Regions from separate parts of the Agromyces sp. Marseille-Q5079 genome, predicted to be linked through region 2. Evidence: riboswitches for the same ligand, from Rfam matches in the RefSeq annotation. Region 2 holds a riboswitch; the other holds the start of a gene.
What was found. Region 2 has a riboswitch for thiamine pyrophosphate ahead of thiM (hydroxyethylthiazole kinase). Riboswitches for the same ligand answer to the same signal wherever they lie in the genome.

Region 1: another riboswitch for thiamine pyrophosphate. It lies ahead of ACR3IO_RS12510 (ECF transporter S component); the one in region 2 lies ahead of thiM (hydroxyethylthiazole kinase).

The regions. Positions count from the first base shown of each region.
Region 1 covers NZ_JBPEJF010000004.1:410,128-414,533, reverse strand. Annotated here, with positions in the region: gene ACR3IO_RS12515 (ABC transporter ATP-binding protein) at 1-1,021, opposite strand, end outside; gene ACR3IO_RS12510 (ECF transporter S component) at 1,110-1,757, opposite strand; TPP riboswitch at 1,794-1,894, opposite strand; gene ACR3IO_RS12505 (hypothetical protein) at 1,962-2,294, opposite strand; gene ACR3IO_RS12500 (DNA polymerase IV) at 2,324-3,607, opposite strand; gene ACR3IO_RS12495 (hypothetical protein) at 3,653-4,219, opposite strand; gene gatB (Asp-tRNA(Asn)/Glu-tRNA(Gln) amidotransferase subunit GatB) at 4,402-4,406, opposite strand, start outside.
Region 2 covers NZ_JBPEJF010000001.1:684,571-688,976, forward strand. Annotated here, with positions in the region: gene ACR3IO_RS03145 (GlxA family transcriptional regulator) at 1-815, opposite strand, end outside; TPP riboswitch at 1,581-1,693, shown strand; gene thiM (hydroxyethylthiazole kinase) at 1,806-2,630, shown strand; gene thiE (thiamine phosphate synthase) at 2,627-3,286, shown strand; gene thiD (bifunctional hydroxymethylpyrimidine kinase/phosphomethylpyrimidine kinase) at 3,283-4,406, shown strand, end outside.

The DNA.
Region 1 (4,406 bases), on a different contig from region 2:
AACCGGTGAGGAACTGATGCTCGGGACTCTGGAACACGGTGCTGATGCGGGCGAGCAGGTCGCGGGAGCGCCAGCGCCACGGCTCGCCGCGCAGCCCGGTCGCCAGCGTGCCGGATGCCGTGAGCCGTCCGTCGAGCGGCCGCAGGAGCCCCGCCAGGGTCAGTGCCAGGGTCGACTTCCCGACGCCGTTCGGTCCGGAGATCGCGAGGATCCGGCCTGCGTCGACGTGGACGTCGAGGCCCTCGCGAACCACGGCATCCGGCCTGCGCCCGATCGCGAGTGCCTCTCCGGCCAGCAGTCCGGATGCCGGGAGCGTCGGCCCGGGTGCCAGCCAGGGTCGTTCGTCGGGAAGCCAGACGCCGCCGTCGCGGAGCGTGGAACGCTGCGAGGCGAGCACGACGTCGGGAACGCCGTCGGCGAGCACACCACCTGCGCTCCCACCGCCGAGCACGATCACCCGATCGACGATCGGCAGCCAGACGGGCACTCGGTGCTCGATGACGATGAGCGTCGCGCCGGTCTCCTCGGCCACGCGAGCGACCGCGTCGCGCACGTCGCGGACGCCCTCGGGGTCGAGGTTCGCGGTCGGCTCGTCGAGCAGGATGAGGCCCGGACGCATCGCGAGCACGCCCGCGAGGGCGAGTCGCTGGCGCTGGCCTCCCGACAGCTCCGCGGTGGAGTGCTCGAATGGCAGGTCGAGTCCGACCGCGGAGAGCGCCTGGCCGACGCGCGACCAGATCTCCTCGCGGGGTACGCCGAGGTTCTCCAACCCGAACGCGACGTCGTCGCCGACCCGGGCCATGACGACCTGGGCATCGGGATCCTGCAGCACGAGGCCTGACCGGCCGCGCGCCGCCGAGGGACGCCGACCGTCGACGAGCAGCTCGCCGAGGTTCTCGCCGTCCTCGTCGCCGCCGAGCACACCGGCGATGCCGTGGAGCAGCGTCGACTTGCCGGCCCCGGATGCCCCGAGCAGGAGCACCCGTTCGCCGGGCCGGATGTCGAGATCCAGGTGCTGCACCGCCGGCGACCGCCGACCGGCATGCCGCCACCCCCAACCACGGGCCGTGACCGAGGCCGGGGCGGCGGGCGTGCGGACGCCCGTCACGTCAGACCGCCCGGAGCTCGCGCCCGGCTGCGAAGCGGTCGAGCGCGCCCGCGCGCGCGAGACCGCGCACGGCGAGCCAGGAGAGACCTCCGGCGATCGCCGCCCCTCCGACGACCGCCGACGCCGCGTAGATCGTGGCGAACAACGAAGCTGCGCCGGCGTAGTAGAGCACGAGGTCGTTGATCGCCATGGCGAGTCCGGCGGCCGCGCCGGCCAGCAGGGCCACGGGGAAGCGCCAGTACCGGTACAGGAAGATCGCGAAGACCAGTTCTGCGCCGATGCCCTGGACGAGGCCGGCCTCGATCGTGAGCAGGCCGCCCCACTGGCTGCCGATGAGGGCGGAGACGATCGCCGCGACGAGCTCGGTGTAGAGTGCGGCTCCGGGCTTGCGGATGATCAGCCCGCCGAGCACGCCGGCGACCACCCACAACGCCGCCGGCGCGGCCTGCAGGCCGGGCAGCAGGGCTTCGATGGGCGCGGAGATCGGGCCCCACACGACGCCCCACGCCCAGAAGACGACGCCGACGGCCACGCCGACGACGCTCGCCACGACGATGTCGACCACGCGCCAGCGGAGGTTGGGACGCTCGGGGCGTGCGGAGGAACCGGATGCCGCGGTCGCGGCGGATGATGTTGATGATGCGTGCACTGTCGTGCCCTCTCCCTCGATGAAAGCGGCACGGGTAATGAGATGCGAATGCCTCCCTGCGCTGGCATGACCCAGATCAGGTTCGACGGTCGAAGGTTGAGAACCTTCCTCTCAGCCCGGCTCACCGGACTCCCGTGTTCGAGATCAGCGTACACGCAGACGATCCCTCACGTTCACCGAACGCAGGGCGGCGAGCTGGGCGGCTCAGCGCTTGAGTGCGCGGATGACCGACTTCAGGGCGTGGCCGACCACGAAGATGAACGGCGTCGCGACCAGGACGAGGCCGATGATGTTCGGCTCGAACCGCACGCGCCCCTCTTCGCCCACGTAGGCGCCGAGCGGAATGGAGAGCCCCCCGCCGCCACCACCGCTGCCCTGCACGTTGTCGATCGCTCCGCCACTGCCGGCGCCGAAGCCGTAGTAGCCGAGCGCCACCGGGACGACCTTCACGCCGTCGATGTCGATCGTCTCGCCGTACGCGGTCTTCACGCCGACGCCGGCGACGGTCTCTGCAAGGTCCAGCACGAGTTCAGCCATGTGGCCACGCTACCGGCGCGCGGTCATGCCTACCAGCCCCACGCCGCGGCATTCGGGTCGAACGGCTCGTCGCCTCTGGCCGCGCGGCGCTGCTCGCGCTCCTGCTCACGTTGCACGAGCGCGGCGGGCCGCACCGCGCCCTTGCCGAACCGGGCGGTGACCTGGTCGATCGTGCGCTCGGCATCGCGCCACTCCTCATCGGGATCCCAGAGCATGGCGCCGGTGCCCGATTCGCGGAGGTTCTCAGCACGCACGCCGATGAGTCGCACGCGCGCGCCGTCGCCCACGAGGCCCTCGAGCGCCTCGGACGCCTCGTCGTAGATGCGGCGCGCGACGTCGGTGGGCTCGGCGAGGGTTCGCGACCGCGTGAGCGTGCGGAAGTCGCCGTAGCGGAGCTTCAGCGACACGGTGCGGGCGACGAGGCCCGCCTTGCGGAGCCGCACGGCGACGTTGCCCGAGAGCTGCAGGAGCTCGCGGCGGATCGCGACCGGGTCGGTGAGGTCGTGGCCGAATGTCTGCTCGTGCCCGATGCTGCGCTCGGTGCGGGTGGTGTGCACCTCGCGCGGGTCGTCGCCGACCGCGAGTCGCGCGAGGCGCCCCGCGAGCGCGGGGCCGACGGCCCTCACGAGCGCGTCGGCCGGCATCGCGGCCACGTCGCCGACCGTGCGGAGCCCGATGCGCGCGAGGGTCTCCTCGGTGACCTTGCCCACGCCCCAGAGCGCCGACACCGGCAGTGGATGCAGGAACGCGACCGTCTCGTGCGCCGGCACCACGAGCATCCCGTCTGGCTTGGACCTGCTCGAGGCGACCTTGGCGACGTACTTCGTCGCCGCGACCCCGATCGAGCAGGTGAGTCCCGTCTCGGCCTGCACCCGCTGGCGGATGGTCCAGGCGATCTCGGCGGGCGTGCCGTGCAGGCGTCGAGCACCCGAGACGTCGAGGAATGCCTCGTCGATGGAGAGCGGCTCGACGAGCGGCGTGATCTGTCCGAAGATCTCCATGACCCGCTTGGAGTACTCGGAGTACGCCGGGTAGTTGCCGCGCAGCACGACGGCGTTCGGACAGCGCTGCAGGGCGACGGACATCGGCATCGCCGAGTTGACCCCGTACCGGCGCGCCTCGTAGCTCGCGGCCGCCACGACGCCGCGACCCGCCGTTCCGCCGACGAGGACGGGCCTGCCGCGGAGCTCGGGGCGAGAGAGCAGCTCGACGGACACGAAGAAGGCGTCCATGTCGACGTGCAGGATCGGGGTCGCCGAATCGTCCACGGGCCCCGTGGTGACCTGCCTCGACGAGCCGTCCTGCTTGCTCACGGTGCGACCCTACGCCAGGCCACCGTCATCGCAGACCGGAGGCGTTCAGAACCCGAAGTCCCCGCCGAAATCTCCGCCGAAGTCACCGGATGCACCGGCATCGCCGGAGGCATCCGCGGATGTCTCCCCGGTACCGCCGGCGACGTCGCCGCCGAAGTCGGGCAGGAACTCCTGGACGAGCATCGAGCCGACCACGACGCCGATGATGGTGCCGAGCATCGAGCTGCCCATCATGGATCCGTACGACGGCACGCCGCGTCCGTTCGCGGCATCCGTCGACCTGAACGTGCGCTCCATGGTGCCCGGGGCGCGCAGCTCGGCGCGAGTGGCGGCCCTCGCGAGCGCCGAAGGCTCATCCGACACGAGCCGCTCGCCCACGGGCGCCTGCGCCGCGAGGGTGCTGAACACCTGCGCGCGCTGCGCGGGAGTGAGCTTGGCGAAGGCCTCGGCGTGCACGGCCTCGATCGTCTCGGGCGGCGCCGTGCGGAGCAGGTAGCGGTAGCGCTCGATCGCGCGCTCGTCCTCGGACTGCGGACGAGCCGGCGGCGGCACGGGCCGAGCCGCGCTGGGTGCGGGTGCGGGTGCGCCGAACAGTCGGTCAAGGAAACCCATGATGGCCTCGTCAATCGCTCAGGGGACCAACAGCTTAGGGTCGCAAGCCCGGAACCTGCTGGGAGCTCGACGGACTCCCCCAGTTCAACCGCCCACGGCGACGACGCGGTCGGCACCCCGGAGACGACCGGGGCGATGCCCGACCCTACGGTCGGACATCGCCCCTCAGCGGTGGTCTGGACTCACT
Region 2 (4,406 bases):
GCGAGGTCGATGCGCGCGCGCAGGATCCACTGCATGGGCGTGTACCCGGTGTCCTCGACGAAGCGGCGGGAGAACGTGCGCGTCGACACCTTCGCGTTGCGCGCCAGGTCATCGAGCGTCAGGGGCTCGTCGATGCGCTCGATCGCCCAGTGGCGGGTCGCCGCGAACAGCTCGCCGAGGTCGTCGGGCAGCGCCCGCGGCACGTACTGGGCCTGGCCGCCGCTGCGGTACGGCGCGGCCACCAGGCGCCTGGCGACGTGGTTCGACAGCGCGACGCCGTGATCGCGGCGCACGAGGTGCAGGCAGAGGTCGATGCCCGACGCCGCACCGGCCGACGTGAGCACGCGCCCCTCGTCGACGAACAGCACGTTCTCGTCGACCTGCACGAGCGGATGCCGCGCCGCGAGCGCGCGCGTGTAGTGCCAATGCGTCGTGGCACGACGCCCGTCGAGCAGGCCCGTTGCGGCGAGCGCGAACGCACCCGTCGAGATCGCCGCGATCCGCGCCCCGCGCTCATGGGCGGCGAGGAGGGCATCGACGACGACAGGCGGCGGCGCCTCGACATCCGGATGCCGGTAGCCCGGGATGAAGATCGTCTCCGCCCATTCGAACGCCTCGAGCCCGTCGGCCACGTGGTACGAGAGGCCGTCGCCGCCGGTCACGGGGCCCGGCGCCGCGCCGCAGACGCGCACCTCGTACGGCATCGACTGGCGGGTCGCGAAGATCTGCGCCGGGATGCCGACGTCGAGCGGCTTCGCGCCCTCGAGGACGAGGACGGCGACCCGGTGGTTGCGGTGTGCGCGGCCGGAGGTCATACGGCCAGACTGCCATGGCCCGCAAGGATCCCGCCTCGCACCCCGATGCCGCCGCGCATCCTGGTCCCGCCGCGCATCCTTGGTCCCGCCGCGCATCCCTGGGAGTGACGACCCCGCCGGGCCCGGGGAGGAACGTTCCCGGGGGCGATCAGCCGAGTGGAGATCGTCCGACGGAGGATCGCCGACCCGGCGGGGTGTTGCGAGAACCGTAGCCGCCGCGTCGGACGACCACCACACCTCAGCGGACGTTCGCCCTCGAACTGGGGGCCGGACGGAGCTCGAACCTGGGCGAACGGAGCACGAACGCGTGCGATCGCCAGCACCACCGGGGTGCCGCTCCGCAGATGCGCGGCACTCCGGCACTCCGGCACTCCGGCACTCCGGCACTCCGGCACTCCGGCACTCCGGCACTCCGGCACTCCGGCACTCCGGCACTCCGGCACTCCGGCACTCCGGCACTCCGGCACTCCGGCACTCCGGCACTCCGGCACTCCGGCACTCCGGCACTCCGGCACTCCGGCACTCCGGCACTCCGGCACTCCGGCACTCCGGCACTCCGGCACCGTATCCGCAAAGTGGTGCTCCCGAGGTCGAGGTCGAGGTCCAGGTCGAGTTCCAGGTCCAGGTCCAGGTCGAGTTCCAGGTCCAGGTCCAGGTCCAGACGCAGACGCCACCGCAGGCGCAGCCCGGGGGCACGCGCAGGCGCATCGCCCACGGCGCCACGTCACCTCGCGACGCGGCATCCGCCGTCCCGGTAGGCTGGCCCGCAGTGACACGGGGTGCCGCGCTCCAGCCCTGCCAGGGCGACCGCGGCTGAGAACACACCCGTCGAACCTGATCTAGTTCGAACTAGCGAAGGGATGTCGCGTGAGCGATCGTCTGTCCATCGACCCTGCCCACCACGCCGCAGCCGGCGCCGCCGAGAGCGGCTTCGGCGAGAGCGGCTTCGGCGAGGCCGGCCCCGCCGATCTCGCCGCGTCCAGCGCACGGCTGCTCGCGAGCCTGCGGGAGTCCGCGCCGCTCGTGCACTGCATCACGAACAGCGTGGTCACGAACTTCACCGCGAACGCGCTGCTCGCGATCGGCGCCGCCCCGGCGATGGTCGACATCCGCGTCGAGGCCGGCCTGTTCGCCGGCATCGCGTCGGGGCTGCTCGTGAACCTCGGCACGCCCCACGAGGAGCAGCGCGACGCCGCGCGAGAGGCCGTGGCCGCCGCATCCGCCGCCGGCACGCCGTGGGTGCTCGACCCCGTCGCGATCGGCGCCCTGCCGGTGCGCACGGCCCTCGCGCGCGAACTCGTCGCGCAGCGACCGACCGCGATCCGCGGCAACGCGAGCGAGATCATCGCGCTCGCGGGTGCGGGCGCCGGCGGGCGCGGCGTCGACGCGGCCGACAGCACGGATGCCGCCGCCGAGGCGGCCGCGCACCTCGCGCTCGCCCACGGCGCGGTGGTCGCCGTGTCCGGCCCCGTCGACCTCATCACCGACGGGCGTCGCACCGCGCGCATCGCGAACGGCGACGCGGTGCTCACGCGCATCACGGGCGGCGGCTGCGCGCTCGGCGCGGTGACGGCGGCGTTCCTCGGCGCGGCTCGCGGCACCGACGACGACGCGTTCGCGGCGACCGTGGCCGCCACCGTCGTCTACACGGTCGCGGCCGAGATCGCGGCCGCCGGCTCGGCCGGACCGGGCAGCTTCGGCCCCGCCTTCCTCGACGCGCTCGCGCTCGTCACGCCCGAGACCGTCGTCGCCCGCGCGAAGGTCTCCGTGACGGATGCGGCGCCGGCCGCAGAGACCGCCGAGGCGACCGCATGACCGCCCGCACCGCCCTCGACCTCTCGATCACCCTCGTCACCGATGCCGCCCTCTGCGGGCCGCGAGGGGTCGCCGCCGTCGTGGCCGACGCCGTCGACGGCGGCGTGCGCGTCGTGCAACTCCGCGACAAGGCCGCGACTCACGACGACCTGCTGCGCCAGCTCGAGGCGCTCGCGATCGCGATCGACGGGCGCGCAGCGCTGCTCCTGAACGACCGGGTCGACGTCGCGGCGGCCGCTCGCGCGCGCGGGCTGCCGGTCGACGGCGTGCACCTCGGACAGGGCGACACCGCGGCATCCGTCGCCCGTGAGCTGCTCGGCGACGACGCGGTCGTCGGCCTCACCGCGAATGCGCGCGAACACCTCGAGGCCCTGCGCCGGATGCCCCGCCGCGACGTCGACTACCTCGGCGTCGGCGTCATCCGTCCGACGACGACGAAACCCGACCATCCGCCGGCGCTCGGCATCGACGGGTTCGCGCGGTTCGCGGCCGAGGCCGAGCTTCCGTGCGTCGCGATCGGCGGCATCACCCTGGCGGATGTCGCCGCGCTCCGCGACGCGGGCGCGGCCGGGGTCGCGGTCGTGTCGGCGCTCTGCGCCGCGCCCTCGCCGCGCGACGCCGCCGCGGAGTTCGCCGCGGCCTGGGGTGCACGATGAGCGCGGGCGTGGGCGCCGACCTCGCAGCGGGCGCACGCCGGGTGCCGCGCGTGCTCAGCATCGCGGGCAGCGACCCGTCGGGCGGTGCCGGCATCCAGGCCGACCTCAAGTCGATCGCGGCAGCCGGCGGCTACGGCATGAGCGCCGTCACCGCCCTCACTGCGCAGAACACGCGCGGCGTGCGCGGAGTGCACGTGCCGCCGGCCGCGTTCCTCGGCCAGCAGCTCGACGCGATCGGCGACGACATCACGGTCGACGCGGTGAAGATCGGCATGCTCGCGAACGCGTCCGTGATCGACGTCGTCGCCGACTGGCTGCGACGGACGGAGGTGCCGATCGTGGTGCTCGATCCGGTCATGGTGGCCACGAGCGGCGACCGGCTGCTCGACGCCGATGCCGAGGCGGCCCTGCGCGAGCTGCTCCCCCTCGCCGACCTGATCACCCCGAACCTGCTCGAGCTCGCGGTGCTGGCCGGCGAGGCGCCGGCCGCGACCTGGGCCGAGGCGATCGCGCAGGCCGAGGCGGTCTCCGCCGCCACGGGCGCGCGCGTGCTCGCGAAGGGCGGACACCTCGCGGGCGCCGACGCTCCCGACGCACTCGTGCACGCGGCATCCGCCACCGTCGTCGAGTTCGCGGGTGCCCGCATCGCGACGACCGCGACGCACGGCACCGGATGCTCGCTGTCGTCGGCGATCGCGACGCTGCAGGCCGAACTCGGCGACTGGACCGAGGCGGTCGGCGAGGCGCGGCGGTGGCTGCGCGAGTCGCTCCGCCACGGCGAGGCGCTCGAGGTCGGCGGCGGCCACGGGCCCGTGAGCCACTTCGCGGGGCTCTGGTCGCGCGGCGGCCTGCGCACCGCACCGACCACAGGCGAGATCGAGGCCGAGTGGTGGTCGGGCATCGCCGACGTGCGCGCCGCCATCGACGACCTGCCCTTCATCTGCGGGCTCGCCGACGGCACGCTCGAGCGCGAGCCGTTCCTCGGTTACCTCGCGCAGGACGCGCTCTACCTGCGCGACTACGCCCGCGTGCTCGCCGAGGCCTCGCGCCTGGCACCGGATGCCGCGGCGCAGGCGTTCTGGGCGTCCTCGGCGCACGGCGCCCTCGTCGGCGAGCTCGA